Regions from separate parts of the Pseudarthrobacter sp. fls2-241-R2A-168 genome, predicted to be linked through region 1. Evidence: predicted binding sites of a transcription regulator. Region 1 holds the regulator's gene; each other region holds the start of a gene.

Evidence for each region. The regulator LexA, encoded in region 1, represses DNA repair genes until DNA is damaged. The targets are predictions, from matches to a motif close to TCGAACANNTGTTCGA.
Region 2: the regulator LexA is predicted to act here: its motif matches at 2,725-2,740, upstream of QRN11_RS01665 (shikimate dehydrogenase).
Region 3: the regulator LexA is predicted to act here: its motif matches at 5,083-5,098, upstream of QRN11_RS03695 (LysM peptidoglycan-binding domain-containing protein).

The regions. Positions count from the first base shown of each region.
Region 1 is NZ_JARVSG010000041.1:26,948-34,000, forward strand. Features, by position in the region: gene QRN11_RS19585 (ATP-dependent DNA helicase) at 1-1,804, shown strand, start outside; gene lexA (transcriptional repressor LexA) at 1,885-2,619, opposite strand; gene QRN11_RS19595 (LysM peptidoglycan-binding domain-containing protein) at 3,000-3,356, shown strand; gene QRN11_RS19600 (histidinol-phosphate transaminase) at 3,426-4,544, shown strand; gene hisB (imidazoleglycerol-phosphate dehydratase HisB) at 4,605-5,225, shown strand; gene hisH (imidazole glycerol phosphate synthase subunit HisH) at 5,222-6,034, shown strand; gene QRN11_RS19615 (CG2302 family histidine operon protein) at 6,034-6,192, shown strand; gene priA (bifunctional 1-(5-phosphoribosyl)-5-((5-phosphoribosylamino)methylideneamino)imidazole-4-carboxamide isomerase/phosphoribosylanthranilate isomerase PriA) at 6,233-6,979, shown strand; gene QRN11_RS19625 (SseB family protein) at 7,008-7,053, shown strand, end outside.
Region 2 is NZ_JARVSG010000003.1:224,080-231,132, reverse strand. Features, by position in the region: gene QRN11_RS01670 (bifunctional sugar phosphate isomerase/epimerase/4-hydroxyphenylpyruvate dioxygenase family protein) at 1-1,749, opposite strand, end outside; gene QRN11_RS01665 (shikimate dehydrogenase) at 1,749-2,630, opposite strand; gene QRN11_RS01660 (IclR family transcriptional regulator) at 2,765-3,592, opposite strand; gene QRN11_RS01655 (MFS transporter) at 3,823-5,142, shown strand; gene QRN11_RS01650 (ABC transporter substrate-binding protein) at 5,376-6,932, shown strand; gene QRN11_RS01645 (ABC transporter permease) at 6,952-7,053, shown strand, end outside.
Region 3 is NZ_JARVSG010000004.1:376,576-383,628, forward strand. Features, by position in the region: gene QRN11_RS03665 (MFS transporter) at 1-578, shown strand, start outside; gene htpX (zinc metalloprotease HtpX) at 612-1,481, shown strand; gene QRN11_RS03675 (YajQ family cyclic di-GMP-binding protein) at 1,593-2,084, opposite strand; gene QRN11_RS03680 (hypothetical protein) at 2,270-2,518, shown strand; tRNA gene QRN11_RS03685 (tRNA-Tyr) at 2,717-2,798, shown strand; gene QRN11_RS03690 (CBS domain-containing protein) at 3,300-3,731, shown strand; gene QRN11_RS03695 (LysM peptidoglycan-binding domain-containing protein) at 3,875-4,885, opposite strand; gene QRN11_RS03700 (potassium channel family protein) at 5,243-5,974, opposite strand; gene QRN11_RS03705 (acyl-CoA thioesterase) at 6,052-6,597, shown strand; gene QRN11_RS03710 (ABC transporter permease subunit) at 6,625-7,053, opposite strand, start outside.

The DNA.
Region 1 (7,053 bases):
GTCCACTGCAACGCTTGCCCTGCAGACCCAGATCGTGGGCAGGGACTTGCCCAGGCTCCTGAAAACCATCACTCCTGCCCTGGACCGGCCCGTCAAGGTGGCGCTGGTCAAAGGCAGGTCCAACTACGTGTGCCTGCACAAACTCGAAGGGGGTTTTCCCTCCGAGGAGCCCGCCGAGGGCCAGTTGTTCTCCCTGGGGGAGGACACCAGCGTCCCGCACTTTGCGGCCGCCGTTGGCGGTCCCTCCTCCCAGCTGGGCAAGGAAGTGGTCCGGCTGCGGGAGTGGGCGGAGAAGACCACCACCGGCGACCGGGATGAGCTCCTGCCCGGCGTCACCGACCGCGCCTGGCGGCAGGTCAGCGTCACGTCCATGGAATGCCTGGGAGCGCAGAAATGCCCGATGGCGGCGGAATGCTTCAGCGAACTGGCCCGCCAGAATGCCGCCGAAGCCGACGTCGTGGTCACCAACCATGCCATGCTCGCGGTCAGCGCCTTCGAAGGACTGGCCGTGCTGCCTGAGTACGACGTGGTGGTGGTCGACGAGGCCCATGAACTCCAGGACAGGGTGACGGGTGCTGTCTCCGGGCAGCTTTCGGTGGCCATGGTCCACGCCGCTGCCGCCGGCGCCCGCAAGCACACCGCCATTACCGTGGACGCCCTCAATGCCGCCGCCGCCAACCTGGAGGTGGCTCTGGCTGGCGTCCCCAACGGGCTGCTGCCGAACGGCCTGAACGACGAGCAGCTGGACTGCGTTGACCAGCTGCGTGAGGCCTGCCGGGCCGCGTTGTCTGATTCCAAGGGGGACAGCAGTACAACGGCCGACGGCGGGCGGCAGCTTGCGCGCTCCCGCTTGATGCTCATCCTGGAACTTTGTGAACGCCTCCTGGCAGCCCGGGAGAACAGGGAAGTGGTGTGGTTCTCCCGCGCCAGCTCCTTTGATCCGCAACAGGGATATTCGCAGCCGGATGAAACGGCTCGTGCGCTGATCAACGTTGCTCCGTTGTCCGTAGCCGGGCGGCTGCGTGAGGGCCTGTTCGAAGGGCACACCGTGGTGCTGACATCTGCAACGCTCGCCATCGGCTCGGCCTTTGAGCCCGCAGCGGGCGGCTTGGGCCTCGTGGGTGAGGGCGCACCCAGCTGGACCGGCGTTGATGTGGGATCGCCCTTCGACTACCCCAAACAGGGCATCCTCTACGTCGCAGGCCACCTTCCCAAGCCAGGCCGCGGAGTTTCCCCGGAGGCACTGGCCGAACTCGAAGCACTCATCCGGGCGTCCAACGGCGGTGCGCTCTGCCTGTTTTCGTCCCGGCGCGCGGCGGAGGAAGCGGCCGACGCGCTGCGGCCGAAGCTGGGGATGACCATCCTCTGCCAGGGCGACTCCACCATGACGGCGCTGGTGAAGCAGTTCGCAGACGAACCCGATACCTGCCTGTTCGGCACCATGTCGCTGTGGCAGGGCGTGGATGTTCCTGGCGGGGCCTGCCGGCTGGTGGTCATCGACCGGATTCCGTTCCCGAGGCCGGACGACCCCCTAATGACTGCGCGGTCCCGTGCTGTGGCGCAGGCCGGCGGCAACGGCTTTATGTCCGTCTCGGCCACCCATGCGGCAATCCGCCTGGCACAGGGAGCCGGGCGCCTGATCCGCTCCACCGGGGACAAAGGCGTGGTGGCAGTGCTGGATTCCAGGCTTGCCACTGAACGGTACGCGGGATTCCTTCGCGGGGCCCTGCCGCCCTTCTGGCCAACCACGGACCGGAAGACGGCGATTGCGGCCCTGGAACGGCTGGCAGGGGAGAACGCCTGACGACAGCACCTTCACTTTGCCGGCAGCGCCTTCGCGCTGCCGGCAAAGGGCTGATATCGCTGTTTAGCTGAAGCCGCTGCCTAGAGCGAGCGGAGTACTGAGACGACCTTGCCCATGATGGTGGCGTGGTCGCCCAGGATGGGTTCGTACTGGGTGTTCTGCGGCAGCAGCCACGTGTGGCCATCACGCTGGCGGAAGGTCTTGACCGTCGCTTCGTCGTCCAGCAATGCCGCGACGATATCGCCGTTCGCGGCGTCCGCCTGGCGGCGTACCACTACCCAGTCGCCGTCGCAGATCGCGGCGTCCACCATCGAATCGCCAGCCACCTTGAGCATAAACAGTTCCCCCTGGCCCACCAGCTGCCGGGGGAGCGCCAGGACATCCTCCACCACCTGGTCGGCCAGGATAGGACCGCCGGCGGCGATCCGGCCCACGAGGGGAACCATGGCAGTGTCCATGGCGGTGGGAAGTTGGGTCACTGTCGCGCTGGTGCCCGGCAAGAGGGCGGACGGCTCCGATGCCGGCTTGGGGGCACTCCCGTCAAGTGTCAGGGGCATCAGCACCTCCATGGCGCGGGGCCTTTTCGGGTCGCGGCGGAGGTAGCCGAGTTTTTCCAGCTGCGACAGCTGGTGGGTGACGCTGGAGAGGCTGGCCAGGCCCACGGTATCGCCGATTTCCCGCATGGACGGCGGATAGCCGTTGTCATTAACCGAGCGCTGGATGGTTTCGAGGATTTTCTTCTGCCGCGGCGTCAGGCCCTTGGCGGTCTTCTTCGGTTGGGAGGTTGCCCTGCCCCCGGCGGCTGCTGCTGCCATATTCGCCAATGCCTTTCAGTTTGCCCCGGCATTTCGGCCCGGACCCGGAGTAGCCGCCGTAATTGTCAGACCCTGCTGATCAACTTCAGAGGTGGTTGTTCTTGTCTTCAAAGCTAGGCCAGCCACATGGCATTTTCAAACATTTGTTCTAGCGAGTCTCGACATTATTCGTTGATAAGTGCTAAAACAGAGAAAGCAAAGTTCGAACATTTGTTCTACTCCGCTTGAAGCCATTCGAAGATCCGGATCAGTTCCGGGCGCATCGGGGGCAGCTGGGAAGGACATCGGGCAGCACGGTCAGGTCCAGGAGGGCTCAGTTCATGTCAGCTACATCTGCTTCACAGGGTTCACGTCCGCAGCTTCTTTCGGTGCATCAACTGATGTCGCAGCCGGTCCGCCGGCAGTCCGATCGTCCTGCGCCCCAGCCGCCGCTGCGGCTCACCCGCCGCGGGAAGGTGGTTCTGATCGGCATCCCCCTGGTGCTGCTGGCGGCTCTGCTGCTCTCCCTGGCAGGCTTCTTCAACTCGCCGGCCAAGGCCTCGGATTCCGCCGCAGACCTTTCCATTACCCCCACGGTCACCGTCACCGTGCAGCCGGGCCAGTCGCTGTGGGCCATTGCCGGAACCGTTGACCCGGAGCGGGATGCGCGGGACGTGGTGGCGGACATCGTGCAGCTCAACAACCTGAGCGCCGGAGCGGTGCACCCCGGGCAGCAGCTCTACGTGCCCACGCGCTAGCTGCACGCTGAGCGCGAACAGGGCACCGTCACATTTTCCGGTCTCCTGCACGGGCACTAAACTGTTCAGGTGAATGACCAGCTAGAGCGCCTGAACCGGCTTCCCCTCCGCAACAACCTTCGTGGGTTGACCCCCTACGGTGCGCCCCAGCTGGATGTTCCCATCCTCCTCAATGTCAACGAGAACACCCATGGCGTTCCCGCGGACGTCCGCGCAGCCATCAGCGCCGCAGTAACGGAAGCTGCCGCAGGCCTGAACCGCTACCCGGACCGGGAATTTACCGAGCTGCGCAAGGCCCTGGCGGAGTACTTGGGGCACGGGCTGGATGAGTCGAACGTCTGGGCGGCCAACGGCTCCAACGAGGTCCTCCAGCAGATCCTCCAGGCTTTCGGTGGACCCGGCCGCACGGCACTGGGCTTCCCGCCCACGTACTCCATGTACCCGCTGCTGGCCAGCGGCACGGACACCGAATACATCGTGGGTGACCGGGCGGAGGGCTACGGCCTGAGCGCGGAATCGGCCGCCCTGCAGGTCAAGGAACTGCAACCCAATATTGTTTTCCTTTGCTCTCCAAACAACCCCACCGGAACCGGCCTTGGGCTCGACGTGGTGGAGGCGGTGTACGAGGCCGGCGAAGCCAGCCAGACGATTGTCATTGTGGACGAGGCGTACCATGAGTTCGCCCATGACGGAACGCCCAGCGCTCTCACCCTCCTGCCAGGCCGCGAACGGCTGATTGTCTCGCGCACCATGAGCAAGGCCTTCGCCTTGGCGGGGGCCCGCCTCGGTTACATGGCCGCGGCACCGGAAGTCACCGATGCCCTGCGCCTGGTCCGGCTGCCGTACCACCTGTCCGCCATCACCCAGGCCACCGCGCTGGCAGCCCTTCAGCACCGCGAGGCCCTGATGGCGGACGTTGAGGACATCAAAGAACAGCGCGACAGGATCGTGGTGGAGCTGACCAGGATGGGCCTGAAGCCCGCCGCCTCGGACTCCAACTACGTTTTCTTTGGCGGGCTCGAGAACCCGCACCAGGTCTGGCAGGAATTGCTCGAGGCAGGCGTGCTGATCCGCGACGTCGGGATCCCGGGCCACCTTCGCGTCACCGCGGGCACGAAGGCCGAAACCACAGCGTTCCTCACGTCGCTGGAAAGCATCCTTGCCGGCCAGTCGAAGCTTCCCGCCTAGACTGGAAGTATTGGCGCTGGGCGCCCTGAACCACTCCTTCTTCCCAAAGGACACTTGACCATGAGTTCCATCGGATCCACTGCGGCCAGGACGGCGCGCATGGAGCGTGCCACCAGCGAGTCCTCCGTGCTCGTGGAGATCAACCTCGACGGTACCGGCATCTCGGACATCGACACCTCGGTGCCGTTCTACGACCACATGCTCACCGCGCTCTGCAAGCACTCGCTCATCGACCTCACGGTCAAGGCCACCGGCGACACCCACATCGACGTCCACCACACCGTGGAGGACGTTGCCATCACCTTTGGTGAAGTACTGCGCACCGCCCTGGGCAACAAAGCGGGAATCCGCCGCTTCGGTGAAGCCACCGTGCCCCTGGATGAAGCGCTGGCCCACGCCGTCGTCGATGTCTCCGGCCGCCCGTACCTGGTGCACGGAGGCGAACCCGCAGGCCAGGAATACCACCTGATCGGCGGGCACTTCACCGGCTCGCTGACACGCCACGTCTTTGAAGCCATCACCCTGCACGCCGGGATCTGCCTCCACATGAACGTGATCGCCGGCAGGGATCCGCACCACATCGTCGAAGCCCAGTTCAAGGCCTTCGCCCGCGCCCTCCGCGCTGCCGTTGAATCCGATCCCCGCGTCGAAGGCATTCCCTCCACCAAGGGTGCGCTGTGAGCGGCCAGGTCCTGCGCGACGGCGCCATCATCGATCCGGCAGCTTCACAGAAGCTGCCGTCCCCCGAGGGGAAGCCCACCGTCACGGTGCTGGACTACGGTTCGGGAAACGTTCGCTCTGCAGTCCGTGCCCTGGAGCGCGCGGGCGCCGAGGTAATCCTCAGCTCCAAGCCCGAGGATGTCCTGAACGCTGACGGCCTGGTGGTTCCCGGCGTCGGCGCTTTTGAAACCGTGATGCGTGAGCTCAAGGCTGTGGACGGCATCCGCCTCATCGGCCGCCGCGTCGCCGGCGGCCGCCCGGTCCTGGGCATCTGCGTAGGCCTCCAGGTGTTGTTCGAAGCCGGTGTGGAACACGGCACCGAAGCCGAAGGCATCGGCGAATGGCCCGGCAAAGTGGAACTCCTTCCCGCAGATGTTGTTCCCCACATGGGCTGGAACACAGTCAAGGTGCCGGAGGGCTCAAAGCTCTTTGCCGGCGTCGAAAACGAGCGGTTCTACTTCGTGCACTCCTATGGGGTGCAGGAATGGAACTTCGATATCATCCAGCCGCGGATGGCCCCGCCCCTGGTCACCTGGTCCGAGCATGGCGCCCCGTTCATCGCCGCCGTCGAGAACGGCCCGCTCTGCGCCACCCAGTTCCACCCGGAAAAGTCCGGCGACGCCGGTGCGCAGCTCCTGCGCAACTGGGTGGATGCCCTGCGCCGGCCGGCTGAGGCAGGCAACGCAGGAGCAAGCAGCACGGACGCAACCGCCGCGGACTCAGGTGACCGGGCGCCGGATGCCGAAGAGACCGCCGGCGGCGGCGCCTAGTGTGGTCTGTCCTGCTGATGGGCCTCGCCGGCCTGCTCATTGGCGGCGGCATCTCGTTCCGGCAGCAGCACAAACCGCTCTGGACGCAGGTTTCCTTCTACGTCCTGGCGGGCATGGCGCTGCTGGCCGCCTATCTGCTGACGCTGCCGGCCAACTAAGCCAGACCCTGACCCGTTCCCCCAACTTTCGAGGATTTTGATGAACACCGCTACCGACCTGCCGGTCCTTGAACTGCTGCCCGCCGTCGACGTCGTCAACGGCCAGGCCGTCCGGCTGGTCCAAGGCGAAGCCGGCAGTGAAACAAGCTATGGAACCCCGCTGGAAGCGGCACTGAACTGGCAGCAGCAGGGTGCCGAGTGGGTCCATCTGGTGGACCTGGACGCCGCCTTCGGCCGCGGCTCCAACGCGGAGCTGCTGCGCGAAGTAGTGGGCAGGCTGGACATCAAGGTGGAACTCTCCGGCGGCCTCCGCGATGACGCATCACTCGAAGCCGCCCTGGACCTGGGCGTGGCGCGCGTCAACCTTGGTACGGCAGCACTGGAAAACCCTGAATGGACCCAGCGGGCCATCGAACGCTTCGGTGACAAGATCGCCGTCGGCCTCGATGTCCGCGGAACCACCTTGGCCGGCCGCGGCTGGACGAAGGAAGGCGGGGACCTCTGGGACGTGCTCGGCCGGCTTGAGGAGGCTGGGTGCTCGCGCTACGTGGTCACCGACGTGACCAAGGACGGGACCCTGCAGGGACCCAACGTGGAACTGCTCCGCCAAATGGTCGAAAAGACCGGCAAGCCTGTGGTGGCCTCCGGCGGTATTTCCAGCCTGGACGATCTTAAAGTCCTGCGTTCCCTGGTGCCTCTAGGGGTTGAAGGAGCCATCGTCGGCAAGGCCTTGTACGCCGGTGCCTTCACCCTGCCCGAAGCCCTCGACGTCGCCGGCCGCCGCTAGCCTGCCGGAAGCAACGAGCAGCCACGACATGTCCAGCACCGAACCCGGATCCGGCACCCCTGCACAGCGCCACC
Region 2 (7,053 bases), on a different contig from region 1:
GAATTCCCCGCTGGCGTCCCGGTCGTACAGGAGGTTCAGCTCCTGGAGGGTGGCCAGGAATCCCGGTTCAAGGTCGAAGCGGGCGTCCAGGTCCTCGTAGTAATTGGCGGGAATCTGCAGGAATTCCAGGCCGCGGTCCCGGGCGGACCGGGCAGTGGAAACAAGGTCGTCCACAGCGAACGCGATGTGTTCCTGGTAGGTCTTGCGCGCCTGCCGGGCCGGCGACTGCTGCACGGGTGCTTGCTGCACCGGGGCGAGGTTCAGGACCAGCCGCACCGCGCCGTCGGACGTCTGCATGACCTGCGAGCGCACCAGGCCGCTGGGGCTCGGAACTTCCGCGAACGGCTGCGGTTCCAGGGCCAGGGCGCTGGTGTAGAAGAGGACGGCCTCATCGAAGTGCTGCCACGGCTGGGCCAGGTTTACGTGGTCGATCACCGCGCTGGCTCCCGCGGACGGGTGTTCCAGCCCTTCCCCGAACTCGTGCGTCCATGCGGCGGTGCCGTCGGGGCTGCCTTGGCACAGGAAGATCTCGGTGGAGTCCGGGGCGGAGATGCCCTGGAACACTTCCTCGTCGGCCTGGACCTTGCGGGCCACCACCGGGGCCTTGAGCTGCTGGGCCCGGGCAGAGGCAATAACGGGCGAATCGACGTCGAACCCCAAGGCTGCGATGGCCGGCTCGGCGTGCTGTGCGGCCTGCTCGTTGATGATCACCCGCGCCTGCCCCATGGTCCACAGCTGGACGTCCTTGGTGCGGTGCCGGCCTTCGAAGGCGAAGCCGAGCTGGCCCAGGAGCTTCTCCAGCTGGGCGGTATCGTCCGCTTTCACCTCGGCAAAATTGAAGCCTGCGGGTTCGTTCACCTTGGGCAGCGTGGCCAGTTCCATGGGATAACGACGGCGGAGGGCGGCGCCGTTGCCCGGCGCCCCTTCGGTGCCTAGCCATTTGGCGCTCTGTTCCTCAAGCCAGATCAGCGATCGCATCGCGTCCACGGCGGTGCGCTCGACGTCGGACTGGCGGAAGACGTCATTGAAGACTTCCAGGGACACCGGGCCGGTGTAGCCGGCGCGGACCACGTGGCCCATGAACTTGGCGAGCTCGAACTGGCCCTCGCCGGGGAACACGCGGTAGTGGCGGCTCCAGGACAGCACGTCCATGGAAAGTTTGGGGGCGTCGGCCACCTGGACAAAAAAGATCTTGTCCGCGTTGATCTTCTCGATCGGCGCGGTGTCCCAGTCGCGGGAGAGGATGTGGAAGGAGTCCAGGCAGGTACCGAAATTGGGGTGGTCCACCATCTCCACCAGGCGGTAGGCGTGCTCGTAGTCGTTGACGTATTTGCCCCAGGCGAGGGCCTCGTACGCAACCTTGACGCCGTGGTCCCCGGCCAGCTCCGCGAGTTCGGAGAGCTGTTCGGCGCGGAGGCCGTCGTCATTTATGGTGGCGGTGGCAACGTTTGAGCAGACCAGGATGGTGTCCATACCCAGCCGGGACATCAGCTTGAACTTCGCCTCGGCGCGGCGGAGGTTGGCCTTCAGCAGGTCCGGCGTGACGCCGTCGAAATCCCGGAAGGGCTGGTAAAGGTCCAGGCCCAGGCCGAGGTCGGCGGCCATGGTGCGCACATCCTCGGGGCTCAGCGGCGAGGTGACCAAGTCCTGCTCGAAGATCTCGATGCCGTCGAACCCGGCGATGGCGCAGGCCTGCATCTTTTCCTTGAGCGTGCCGGACAGGCAGACTGTGGCGATTCCGGTGCGCATCAGGCGGCCACCTCTTCGGCCGCCACAAGCTCCAGGAAGTGGCTGCGCATCCGGTCCGGGTCCGCTTCCAGGCCCGTGAAGATGCGGAAGGCGTCCGCGGCCTGGCCCACTGCCATCCGGCCGCCGTCAAGAACCTCGCAGCCCTTTGCCCGGGCGCCCCGGACCAGCTCGGTATCGATGGGGCGGTAGACGATGTCCGCCACCCAGTGGCGGGACTCAAGCAGGTCCAGGTCCAGCGGGAGCCCGGGATGGGCGGCCATGCCCACGGGAGTGCAGTGCACCAGTCCGTCGGCCAGGGGCATCAGCTGCGGCAGCTCCGTCGTCCTGCGTGCCGTCACGGTGCTGTCCGGGAAGAACCCGGCCAGCTCGGCGGCGCGGGTGGCGCCGCGGGCGGCGTCCATGTCCACCAGGTCCAGGTGGCGGACCCCGGCGGTTAGCAGGGCGTAGGCGACAGCCGAGCCGGCACCGCCGGCACCCAGCTGGACTACGTGGTCCAGGTTCGCGCCCGGAAGTCCGGCGGCGAGGGCGCCGGCGAAGCCGGAAAAGTCGGTGTTGTGGCCGATGAACCGGCCGTCCTCGATCACCACGGTGTTGACCGCACCCAGCCGCAGGGCGTCCGGGGACACCTCATCCAGGTGCTGCAGGACCAGCTGCTTGCAGGGGTGGGTGATGTTCAGGCCGTTGAAGCCAAGGCTGCGGGCGCTCTGGAGCAGCTGGCCCACGGATTCGCCGGGAAGGCCAAGCTCCAGCAGGTCGATGGGCCGGTACAGGTAGCGCAGGCCCTGCACGTCCCCTTCGCGTTCGTGCATGGGCGGAGTGAGTGATGGCATCACGCCATCGCCGACCAGTCCCACCAGGTAGGACTCAGTTCGATTGCTCATCCGTGCAGCTCCTTTGATACGGCACCGGGCAGCTTCCTTGCGGAGGGTGCGCTGCCGGGGTGATGGAAATTACGGTACATCATTTGTTCACTTTCCGCACTGCTGTTCTACATACGAACAAAACAAAGTTGCGGCTAGCGCTGGGGCAGGCGGGCAGCAAGCTCGGCCGCCGCTTCCTGAAGCAGTGGCACGTGCGCCTCCAGCCCGTCCAAGCTGAGGCGGAAGACCGGGACCGCAGTGGCCAGGGAAGCGAACGCGTGCCCCTGGCTGTTGAGCAGCGGAACGGCGACGGCCCGCATGCCCGCCTCGTTCTCCTCGTCCATCACGGCAAATCCGCGGCGGCGGACCAGCTCAATTTCGGCACGGAAGGCATCCCGGTCCGTGATGGACTTTTCCGTGAGGGGCTCCAGCGGAAGCTCTGCCAGCAGCTTTTCCCGCTCGGCGTCCTCCGCAAACGCCACCAGCGCCTTGCCGACGGCGGTGGTGGAGAGCGAGCCCAGATGGCCCGGATCGCTGGTCACCCGGAACATCTGCGGGCCGTCCACCTTGTTCACGGTGAGGTGGTGATGGCCGTCCCGGACGCTGAGGATGGTGGCCTCCCCCGTCTGCTCGGTCACCCGCCGCAGGACAGGCAGGGCGGTTCCGGCGAAGCCGTGATGGTTGGAAACGCGCTGACCCAACTGGAAGATCCGCAGGCCCAGGTGGTAGCGGCGGCCATCCGGCTCGTAGTCCACAAAGCCGTCCCGCGTCAGGGAGCCGAGGAGGCGGTACGTGGTGCTGAAAGGCAGCTGGGCCCGGCGGGAGATCTCCGCAGCACTCGCGCCGCGGGGTTCATCGCCCAGGAGGACCAGCAGGCCGAGGGCCTTGCCCACCATGTCCGTGCGGTCAGCTGATCGGCCCGCTTTGGCCGGACTTTCGTCAGCGGCAACATCATCGGGCGCTGTGGTTTGGTTCACACTCATACTTCGATGTTGCCACATTGTGAGAGCTATTGCTACTAGATGAATATTTTGTTGACAAGTGACTGCCCTCACAGCCATCATTGCTGTATCGCACAAGTAGCTCCCACCATGTGGCTACTGTCCGGGTTCTCCCGCAACTGCAGCCGTACAGCGCCACGCCTTGACCCAGGCCTCGCCGGCTGAAGCCCCCGATCCATCCGCGACAAAGTCGTCACATCAAAAGGAACTCCATGAGCCAGATACTTCCGTCCGCTGAGCCAGGCATTGTTGCCCCGGCCGGGACGCCGAAGAAGGCAGCCCTCGCAAGCTTCCTGGGCAGCGCCGTCGAATACTACGACTTCTTCATCTTCGGTTCCGCCGCCGCCCTGATCTTTCCCACGGTCTTCTTCCCGAATGCTGACGCGAATGCGGCCATCATGTCCTTCGCCACCTTCGGCTTCGCCTACGTAGCACGCCCGGTGGGTGCCGTCATCCTGGGCCACTTCGGCGACAGGGTGGGCCGGCGGAAGGTCCTGATGTTCACCCTCCTCCTGATGGGCGCTTCCACCTTCGTGATCGGCTGCCTGCCGGACTTCAACACCGTCGGCTGGTGGGCTCCGGCCCTGCTGGTCCTCGCCCGGCTCTGCCAGGGCCTGTCCGCAGCCGGCGAGCAGGCCGGAGCCTCCTCCATGACACTGGAACACGCCCCGGACAACCGCCGCTCCTTCTTTACGTCCTGGACCCTCACCGGCACCCAGGGCGGCCAGATCCTCGCCGCCCTCGTCTTCATCCCCGTCCTGGCCCTCCCGGACGAGATCAAGTACGGCATCGGCTGGCGCATCCCCTTCTGGTTGAGCGCCGTTGTGGTGATCGTCGCGTTCTTTATCCGCCGCACACTGCATGAGCCGCCGGCGTTCGAGGAAGCCCAGAAGACCGCCCAGATCTCCAAGCTCCCGGTCGCCGATCTGCTCAAGGGCCACTGGCGCGATGTCCTCCGCGTGATCTGCTGCGCCTTCATCGCCGCAGTCTCCACAGTGTTCGGGACCCTCGCCATCAGCTACGCCAAGACCGTTGCCGGCGTGGACGGCACCACCACCCTCTGGCTTGTGGTGGCCGCCAACGTGGTGGCCCTGGGCACCCAGCCCCTGTTCGGCATGCTGGCAGACAAGATCGGCCGCAAGCCCGTCTACATCTACGGCGCCCTGGCCAGCGCAGCCCTGACGCCTCTGTTCCTGCTGAGCCTGGAATCCGGCAGCGTGCCGCTGATGTTCCTGGCCGCCATTGGCTTCTTCTCCTGCGGTTACGCCGCCTCCAACGCCGTCTGGCCGTCCTTCTATGCCGAGATGTTCAGCACCAAGGTCCGCTTCTCCGGCCTGGCCATCGGCACCCAGCTGGGCTTCCTGATGGCAGGGTTCGCACCCGCCATCGTGGCCGCCATGGGCGGCATCAAGCCCGGCGGCTGGGTCCAGATCAGCATCTTCACTGCCGTCATCTGCGTGGTGGCCGCCGTTTCCGCACTGACCGCCAAGGAATCCTTCAAGATCCCCACCAAGCAGCTCGGCCTGAAGTAGCCTTTCTGCTCGCCCGGACGCCATTCCAGCCCGGTTTTTAGACCGGAAAGCCCGCCATTCCCCCAAATGGCGGGCTTTCCTTTTCATAAACCGGGCTGTTCTGGCACCGAGGGCCCCTCCAAGCTGAACGGCAGAGTCACCAATTCACGCTTTCGCGGAAGGGAAGGCTACCCTAAGTCCGTCCCCTTTTTATTCCTGCCCTTCCCCGCGGCAGCCCTGCTAGGCGGTTACCTGTGCGCTCCTCCCTCCGTCCCCGCGTCCTTCTGGCCGCGGCCGCTGCCCTCACCCTGACCGGCTGCGGTTTCAGCGGCACCCAGACCCAGGCCTCCCAGCCCAGCGCAAGTGCTGACACCGGCCAGCGGATCGTGGTGGACAATTTCCGCGCACCGGTGGCGAACTGGGCGATTGAGTCCGACGCTGCGTACATCCTGTCCCTCTCCGGGTGCCTGGAAACGCTCACCACCTTCAACCAGGCCGAGGGCAAGGTCCTGCCGTCCCTGGCCACCGAGTGGAAGCAGACCTCACCCCTGGACTGGGATTTCAGCGTCCGACAGGGCGTCAAGTTCCAGGACGGCACCGACCTCACCGCCGAGTCCGTGGTGTCGGCGCTCAACCACGTCCTCGACGCGAAGGTTCCGGCGCGCGCCTTCAACCGCACCATGATCAGCAGTGTCACCGCAGTGGACGGCCAGACTGTTCGGGTCAGCACCCCGGCCGAAAACCCGCTGGTGCCCTACCGGTTGGCCAGCGTTAACACCGGCATCCTGGCGCCGGCCGCCTACAATGCTGAAGGCCTGGATCCGTTCGGGCATTGCACCGGGCCTTTCACTCCCGTCTCGGAGAAGGCAAAGCAGTCCCTCACCCTGGACCGCAACGAAAACTACTGGGGCGGCGACGTACAACTTGCCGGCGCCGAGGTCCGCTTCATCACCAACGGCCCCACACGTGCCGCCCAGGTGCAGACGGGCGAGTCGGACATCTCACTGTCCATCCCCGTCGCCAGCCTCGCGGCACTGAAAGCGGACAAGGGCGTCTCCGTCCTGGGTGCCGATTCGCCCCGCACTGCCACGATGTACATGAACAACGGCCGCGCCCCGCTGGACAAAGTGGAGGTCCGCAAGGCAATCCGGGAAGCCCTGGACCTCGATGCCCTGGCCGCGAGCGTCTACGAGGGCGCGGCCCTGCCTGCCACCGGACCGTTCGCGCCGTCCGAGCCCTGGGCCGGCGGGAAGCAGGACAAGCAGCAACAGGACATCGAGGAAGCCCGCAAGCTGCTCGCCAGTGCCGGCTACACGGCGGACCGGCCCCTCGAGATCATTGCCATCGTGGAGCGCGCCGAATTTGCGGACGTCGCCGCCGTTGTGCAGGAGAACCTGAAGAACATCGGCATCCCGGTGACCATCACCTCCAAGGAATACGCCTCGGCGGAGCCGGATGTCCTGGCCGGGAACTACGACATGCTGCTCAGCCAGCGGAACCGGCTGATCGACATCGCCGACCCCATCGGCTTCCTCACCGCTGACTACACCTGTAAAGGCACCTACAACCTGAGCCACTTCTGCGACCCGGAGTACGACCGGATCATCGCTGACGCCGCCAAGACCGTGGACACCACCGAGCGCTACAAGCTGTACGCCAAGGCCGGCCAGATCCTGCAGGACAAGGCCGTCAACGCCTGGCTGGTGAACGAGCAGGCCACGGACGCGATCCGCACCAACGTCCTTGGCTACGTCCAGGACCCGCTGTCCCGCTATGTCTTGACGGCGAAGACCGCCAAGGCCGCGTCCTAGTTCCCGAAGCCCGCCGCGAATGCTGCAGTTCATCACCAAACGGACGGCCACCCTGGTGGCCGCTGTTGTGGTGTCCTCCTTTGCGGTCTTCCTGATCCCCTACTTCACGCCCGGGGATCCG
Region 3 (7,053 bases), on a different contig from region 1:
TGGTTGCCATGATCCTCGCCCAGCCGCGCGCCCTCATGCCGGCCATCGGCGCTGTGATGATCGGCGGCGGCGAAGCTACGGTGGGCGTACTCCTTGCCTCAACAGCGGTGGGAGCGTTCCTGGCCGGGCTGTTCTCAGGCCCCCTGGGCGCTGTCCGCTGGCAGGGGAGCGCGGTGGTTTTCTCGGTAATGGGGTGGGGTGCATCCATCGCCGCGTTTGGCATGGTGGCAGTGCTCGCCGGCCGCTCCCCGGACGGGGAGGTTACCTTCTGGCTGCTTCCGGCTGCACTGTGCTGCGCACTGGCTGGAATCGCCGACTCGATCAGCAGCGTCTTCCGCAACACCATCCTCCAGGCCGCCGCGCCGGACCACCTCCGCGGCCGGCTCCAGGGTGTGTTCATCGTGGTGGTGGCAGGCGGCCCTCGAATCGGCGATCTGCTGGCCGGCGGCGCCACCAAGATGGTGGCCGAGGGGTGGGTCCTGTTGTTCGGCGGGCTGCTGTGCATTATGGGGGCGTGGCTGGCGGCGAGGCTGCAGCCGGGATTCCAGAAATACGACGCGCGGAACCCGGCTCCGTAGAAAGCCGTTTCCATAGATGAGCGAGGAGGAATCGTGCACAAACACTACAACGGCCTGAAGACGGCGGCGCTTTTCGGCGTGCTGTGGGCGGTGCTGCTTGGCCTCGGAGCCTTCATTGGCGCCAGCACCCGCAGTTCGGCTCCTATCTGGATTATGGCGCTGGTCGGAGTCGGGACCACGGCGTACGGCTACTGGAACAGCGACAAGATCGCCATCCGGTCCATGCAGGCCTACCCGGTCACGGAAGCGCAGGCGCCGCAGCTGTACCAGATTGTCCGTGAGCTGTCCGTGCGCGCCAACCAGCCGATGCCGCGGATCTACATTTCGCCCACCATGAATCCGAACGCCTTCGCCACCGGCCGGAACCCGCGGAACGCGGCGGTCTGCTGCACCGAAGGAATCCTGCAGCTCCTGGACGCCCGCGAACTCCGCGGCGTCCTGGGGCACGAACTCATGCACGTCTACAACCGCGACATCCTCACCTCGTCCGTGGCCGCCGCCGTCGCGGGCGTTATCACATCGGTGGGCCAGATGCTGCTGTTCTTCGGCGGCGGCGACCGGCGGAACTCGAACCCCCTGGCCATGATCGCCATGGCCCTGCTGGCGCCCTTCGCGGCGTCGCTGATCCAGATGGCCATCTCCCGCACCAGGGAGTACGACGCCGACGAGGACGGTTCCGCGCTCACCGGCGATCCGCTGGCGCTCGCCTCAGCCCTGGCCAAGATCGAGCGCGGCGTCAGCATTGCGCCGCTGCCGCATGATCAGAGGCTGGTCAACGCATCGCACCTGATGATCGCAAATCCGTTCCGCGGCGGCGCCATCAACAAGCTGTTCGCCACGCACCCGCCCATGCGGGACCGGATTTCGAGGCTGGAGCGGATGGCCGGCAGGCCGCTGCGCTGATCCCGGTTTCGGCGACACGCAAAGAAGCTGGCGCTGCCCATATTCCGGGTGCGCCAGCCTCTTGTTGCGGCGGCAGAATTTGTGCGCGTCGAAACCCGACGGCGGGGGCTGCTAGCTGCGGAAGTTCACAAACTGCAGGTCGGCCTCGTCGAAGTCCTTCAGCAAGGCCATCGTGGCCTGCAGGTCATCACGGGACTTGGACGTAACGCGCAGTTCGTCGCCCTGGATCTGGGACTTGACCGACTTGGGGGCTTCGTCGCGGATCAGCTTGTTGATCTTCTTGGCCAGGTCCTGGGCGATGCCTTCCTTAATGGAAGCCTCGAGGCGGAACTCCTTGCCCGAGGCATAAGGCTCACCTGTGTCTAGGGACTTCAGTGAGATGCCGCGGCGGATCAGCTTGGACTGGAGCACGTCCAGTACCGCCAGGACGCGCTCTTCGGAGTTTGCCTTCATGAGGATCTTCTCTCCGCTGAAGTCCACTTCTGCACCGACGCCCTTGAAGTCGTAGCGCTGGGCCAGTTCCTTCTGTGCCTGGTTGAGCGCGTTGGCCACTTCCTGCTTGTCCACTTTGCTTACGACGTCGAACGTTGACTCGCCTGCCATGACTCTCCTTGTGCTGGTGGGGGCCTTGTCCGCGGACAGGGCCGGGATCGCTGCATTCCAGCCTAATACGGATGTCGCTGATGAGGGGGAGCCGTATTTCACAGTTCCCTCTCAGCGGACATCCCGGGGGAACGAAGGAGGCGGCGACAGAGTTGAAGGAGTTGGAACTGCTCGAAAGGAACACCATGCACCGCAAAGCTGTCCACTACGTCACACGAACCACCTCGGCGGCAGCCGGGGCGGTTGCAACAGCAGCAACCTCGGTGGCGGCAGCGGCGGTGGCAGCTTCCATTATTTTCAGCCCGGTGGCGGATGCATCCTCCCGTATGGACGGCGTCCGCGAGGACCTGCTCCGGGCGGTGCAGTTGAACCAGATCACCGAGGAGCAGGCCATGAAGTTCGAGGCGAAGCTGGCCGGCCGGATTCTGGGCTAGGCCTGACAGCAGCCTTAGGGACCGCCTGCCTGGACCGCCTGCAGGGTCCGGAATCCGCGCCATTCCGGGCCTTACAGCGCCGATTCGATTCTTCGGCGGAAGTTCTGTAAAGTTGTCTTGCCCGCGGTTACTGGAAGCGGAACGGCCCGGAAACGGACGTCCTGCAGACTGCATCTACGGGTACTTCTTTTGAAGTTCGGCAGATTACCCGAGCGGCCAAAGGGGGCTGACTGTAAATCAGCTGGCAACGCCTACGGGGGTTCGAATCCCTCATCTGCCACCCAAGGAAAAGCCTTCGGAACCATAGGTTCCGGAGGCTTTTTCGTGTTTGCGAGCCCGCCCCCATCAAGGTGGCGCAGCATCCGGCAACCCGCTACCACCTCCTGCACCCAATCGGGGAACGTGCCATCACGTTCTGTACCAGATCGGGCGACACGCCATCACGTTTGGGGTCTGCTGGAGCTATCGAATGCACAAGGCGGCGGCAGCACCGCCGTCGTACTTCATCTGGTGTTGATGGGGCGATGCGGTAGAAGCGGCAGGTGGTGGTGGCGCGTTGTAGGGAAATCGGCAAAGCTTAGCCATCGCCCATTTCCCGCGCCTCTGCTGGGAAGCAGGCCCCTCCCATACACACGTTTTGTCCTATAACCCCAGGTTCCCGAGCTGTCTCCAGAGGCGGCAAAACCGTCGTCGACATGACAGTGGCGCGGGCGTAGTCTGGCACCATCGGCGCAAGTGCCCGATGCCCTGCGTCGATCAAAGAATCGATAAAGGAGGACAAATGAGTGCCGTACGTGAATTCATGACTACGGACGCGCAGTGTATTAAGGAAAGCCAGTCCCTAGCAGATGCTGCCCGGATGATGCTGGACCTTGACTGCGGATCGTTGCCGATCTGCGGTGACGACGGCAAGTTGAGGGGCATGATCACCGACCGTGACATCGTGCTCAAGTGCGTGGCCGCCGGGCGCGATCCCCGCGAAATGATGGCCCGCGATCTCGCCTCGGGCAAGCCCTACTGGATCGACGCCGATGCGAACGTTGATGAGGCCATCGACATGATGGAGAGCCACCAGGTCCGCCGGCTTCCTGTCATCGCCGACCACAAGTTGGTGGGGATCCTTAGCCAGGGAGACATCGCCCGCAATTACTCCGAACAGCGCGTGGGCGAGCTGGTGGAGCACATCTCCGAACGCAAACGGATGAACGCTTAGCCGGGAAATTTTCATCAACCAACGCCACGGAGGTCGCTCCGTGGCGTTTCTTGATGCCAAATCCTGGCCTTGTCCGCAGCTCCCCACCTTGAAGGTTAGGAACTGCGGACAAGTTTATGAATCCTCGTGCGCGGCAGGAATCTTCAGTTCAGCGCAATCAGGAGCATCTGGCTGGTTCCCGGGATGCACGTCTGCAGGATGGCCCGGGGGAAACCGCCAAACACATTGATGACATCGTTGGTGGTCCCGGGGTTGGGTACCTGCCCGCGAGCCGTCACCGTGTACGTTCCGTAGCCCGGGATGCTCACCGTCTCACCCACGCCGATTCCGGAGAAGCGGGCCCAGCCGCCGCAGAAATCATGTTCGGTGATAAAGAGTGAGTAGCCGTCGTTGGGCGTGAAGTGGATGGGCCCGATGCAGGCATCGACCATGGACTGCCCACCGGCGCCGGCAACGTAAATGGTCCGGACGGCTGGAGCGGCCGCAACCGGGGCAGGCGCCGGAGCAGCTGCCGGTGCCGGTGCGGGGGCCGAAGCAGGAGCGGGAGCAGAAACAGCAGCAGGTGCCGGGGCCGGGGCGGCAATTGCCGGACCGGTCAGTACCAGTGTCTGGCCCGGGACGATGATGCTGTACTGGCCCAGGCCGTTCGCGGCAAGCATGGCGTTCATGTCCACCCCGAACCGCCCTGCAATTGCACCGACGGTATCGCCGGGAACCACGGTGTACTGGTTTCCGTCGGCGGCCGGCGCGGGTGCCGGTTCCGGGGCGGGTGCGGGCTCGACGGCGGGTGGCGGCGGTGCTGCCTCCGCCGGCGCTTCCGCGGCCGGCGGGGCAGCAGCGGGGGCCTCGGCTGGTGCTTCTGCCGGTGCCTGGACAGATTCCGCGGAACCCGAACCGGCAGCATCGGCCTGCGTGCCCTGCGCCTGGGAAACAGCCTCGGCAACGGGAGCCGCCGCCGTCGTACCTGCCGGAGCGATGGTGACGGGCGCGGCAAGGGCTCCCACTCCCACCGCCGCCACAACGGCAGCGGTGGCCATCCCCGCCCACAGTTTGTTGCTGATGGTGGGGCGGCCCGCCGTCAGGTCGGAACGGGGGACGTCGGTGGCGAAACTACGGCTCGGACCGTCGGGGGTAGAGAAGTATGGCTGGTTCATGGGTAGCCCATCGAGGTGCGGTCCGGCCAGGCAGCTGCGGGTGCAGGAAGCGGGGCAGGACGGATCGAGGTGTGACGCACCGGCGGCCCAGCCTTAGGCCAGGCCGCCGCCGGCGCATGATGGAGGCGTCCGCATACCCAGAAAATACGGAAGCTCCGCGAGAAGGCACTGCCATCCGGAAGCCACCCGGTGAACAGGCCAGCACATGTTCGGTCCTAGGAATCCCGAGTCTAGGAAGTGCGGCGGGGCGCAGGCACCAGTAGGGATTACCCGAATATTTTGGACCGGTACTTGGGAGTGCGGTCCCGGACACTCAAAATCGTTCCTGCGTACTACCTGCTGCTCCGGGCGCGGATGCTACCGGCTTTGCCGGCCCTTCAGCTCCGCAATCTCCCGGCGGAGCATGGCGATTTCCGCAACCAGGTCCGCCAGTTCGGCCCGCACGGGCTCCTCGGCCTCGGCCACCGCTTCGGCGGTGTCCTCCACCCGCTGGACCAGCCAGGACGCAATGGATGCCGTCACCACACCGAGAACGGCGATGCCGCTCATCATGAGGGCTGCTGCCACCACCCGGCCGAGAGGCGTTACCGGGTACATATCCCCGTAGCCCACGGTGGTGATGGTGGTAATGGCCCACCACAGGGCATCACCGAACATCAGGATCTTCGCGTCCGGCGCAGACTGCTCCACGTCCAGGACGGCGAGGGCGCCCACAAACACGAGCATGGTTGCCGATCCCGCCACGTACGTAACCACGCGTCCCCGGAGGGTGTCGCCCAGCGTCCTGTGCAGGACGGACAACAGGGTCACCAGCCGCAGCAGGCGTAGTGGGCGGAAGAATGGCAGGGCCACGATCAGCAGCTCATGCAGGTTCCGGACAAACCAGCTGCTCCGGTCAGCTGCGAGCCAGAGGTTTGCCACGTAGTCCACGGCGAAAATACCCCACGTGGCCCACATGATGGCCTCCAGCCAGATGGCCGCGCTGCCCTCAATGCGGCCGATGACCTGCGACGCATACGCTGCCAGGAAGATCAGCGCCGTCATGGTGAGCGGCCAGTCCGCCAGGTCCCGGTAGCGTTGTTGGGTCATGGAGGAAATCCTACGTGGAGGCTTATCAGCCTTGATGTCTGGCTGACCCGAAAGTTACCCGCAGGTAACATGAGTGAATGCACTTGCTGTTGAGAACCCTCCTGCTGCTCATCACGTCGTCGCGCCGGCCGCCGCTGACCGTCTGGGACCATTCGTCGCTGCCGTTGCGCGTGCTGCCCACGGACATCGACATCGCCATGCACGTCAACAACGGGATGTACCTGTCCCTGATGGACCTTGGCCGGTTCGACCTGATGGTCCGTTCCGGCGTCTGGAAGCGGATGCGGCGGCGGGGCTGGAGCCCGGTCGTGTCCGCGGAAACCATCTCGTTCCGCAAGTCCCTGCAACTGTGGCAGCACTACACCGCCGAAACCAGGATCATCGGGCTGGACGCCAAGGCCATCTACTTTGAGCAGCGTATGGTGGCCGACGGCGAGATTTACGCCCGCGCCTACATCGCCACCCGCCTGGTCCACCAGGGCCGGCCCGTCAGCCAGGAGGAGATCCTGCGCGAGTTTGGCGAGCCCCCCGCAGACCTGGTTCTTCCCGAATGGGTCCATGAGTGGCGGGCCTCCAGCGCGCTGCCCGGGAGCCGGACCCCGGCGCCGCACGCCTGGGCCTAGACATCCCCGGCCGTCTGCCCGGCGGCCTCAGGCGCCCACGTCACGCCGTTCGAGTGCGACGGCGGCGACCACCACGAGTGCCGCCGCGATGCCCCACAGCCACCCGGCCGCAGCCCAGTCCGCGCCGTTGGCAACGGGAGAGTTGCTGTACGCCCAGTGGTACGGGCTCAGGTCCAGCAGCCACTCCACGTCCTGGCTCTGGCGGCCCGCGGCGTTGAACGCGTACCCGAGCACCCCCACTGCAGCCCCGGCGAAGATGCCGTGGATCCTGCGGCCGGTGATGGTACCCACGCACAGGGCGGCGGTGCCGCTGAGCAGTGCCAGCCCGGCGAACAGGACGGTGGCACCGAACAGGTTGCCCGGCTCGATCCCCAGCCGGGAGGGGCCGTTCAGCAAGGACACCAGGACGAAGACCACGCCCGCCAGGACCAGCACCCGCAACAACAATGCCAGTGC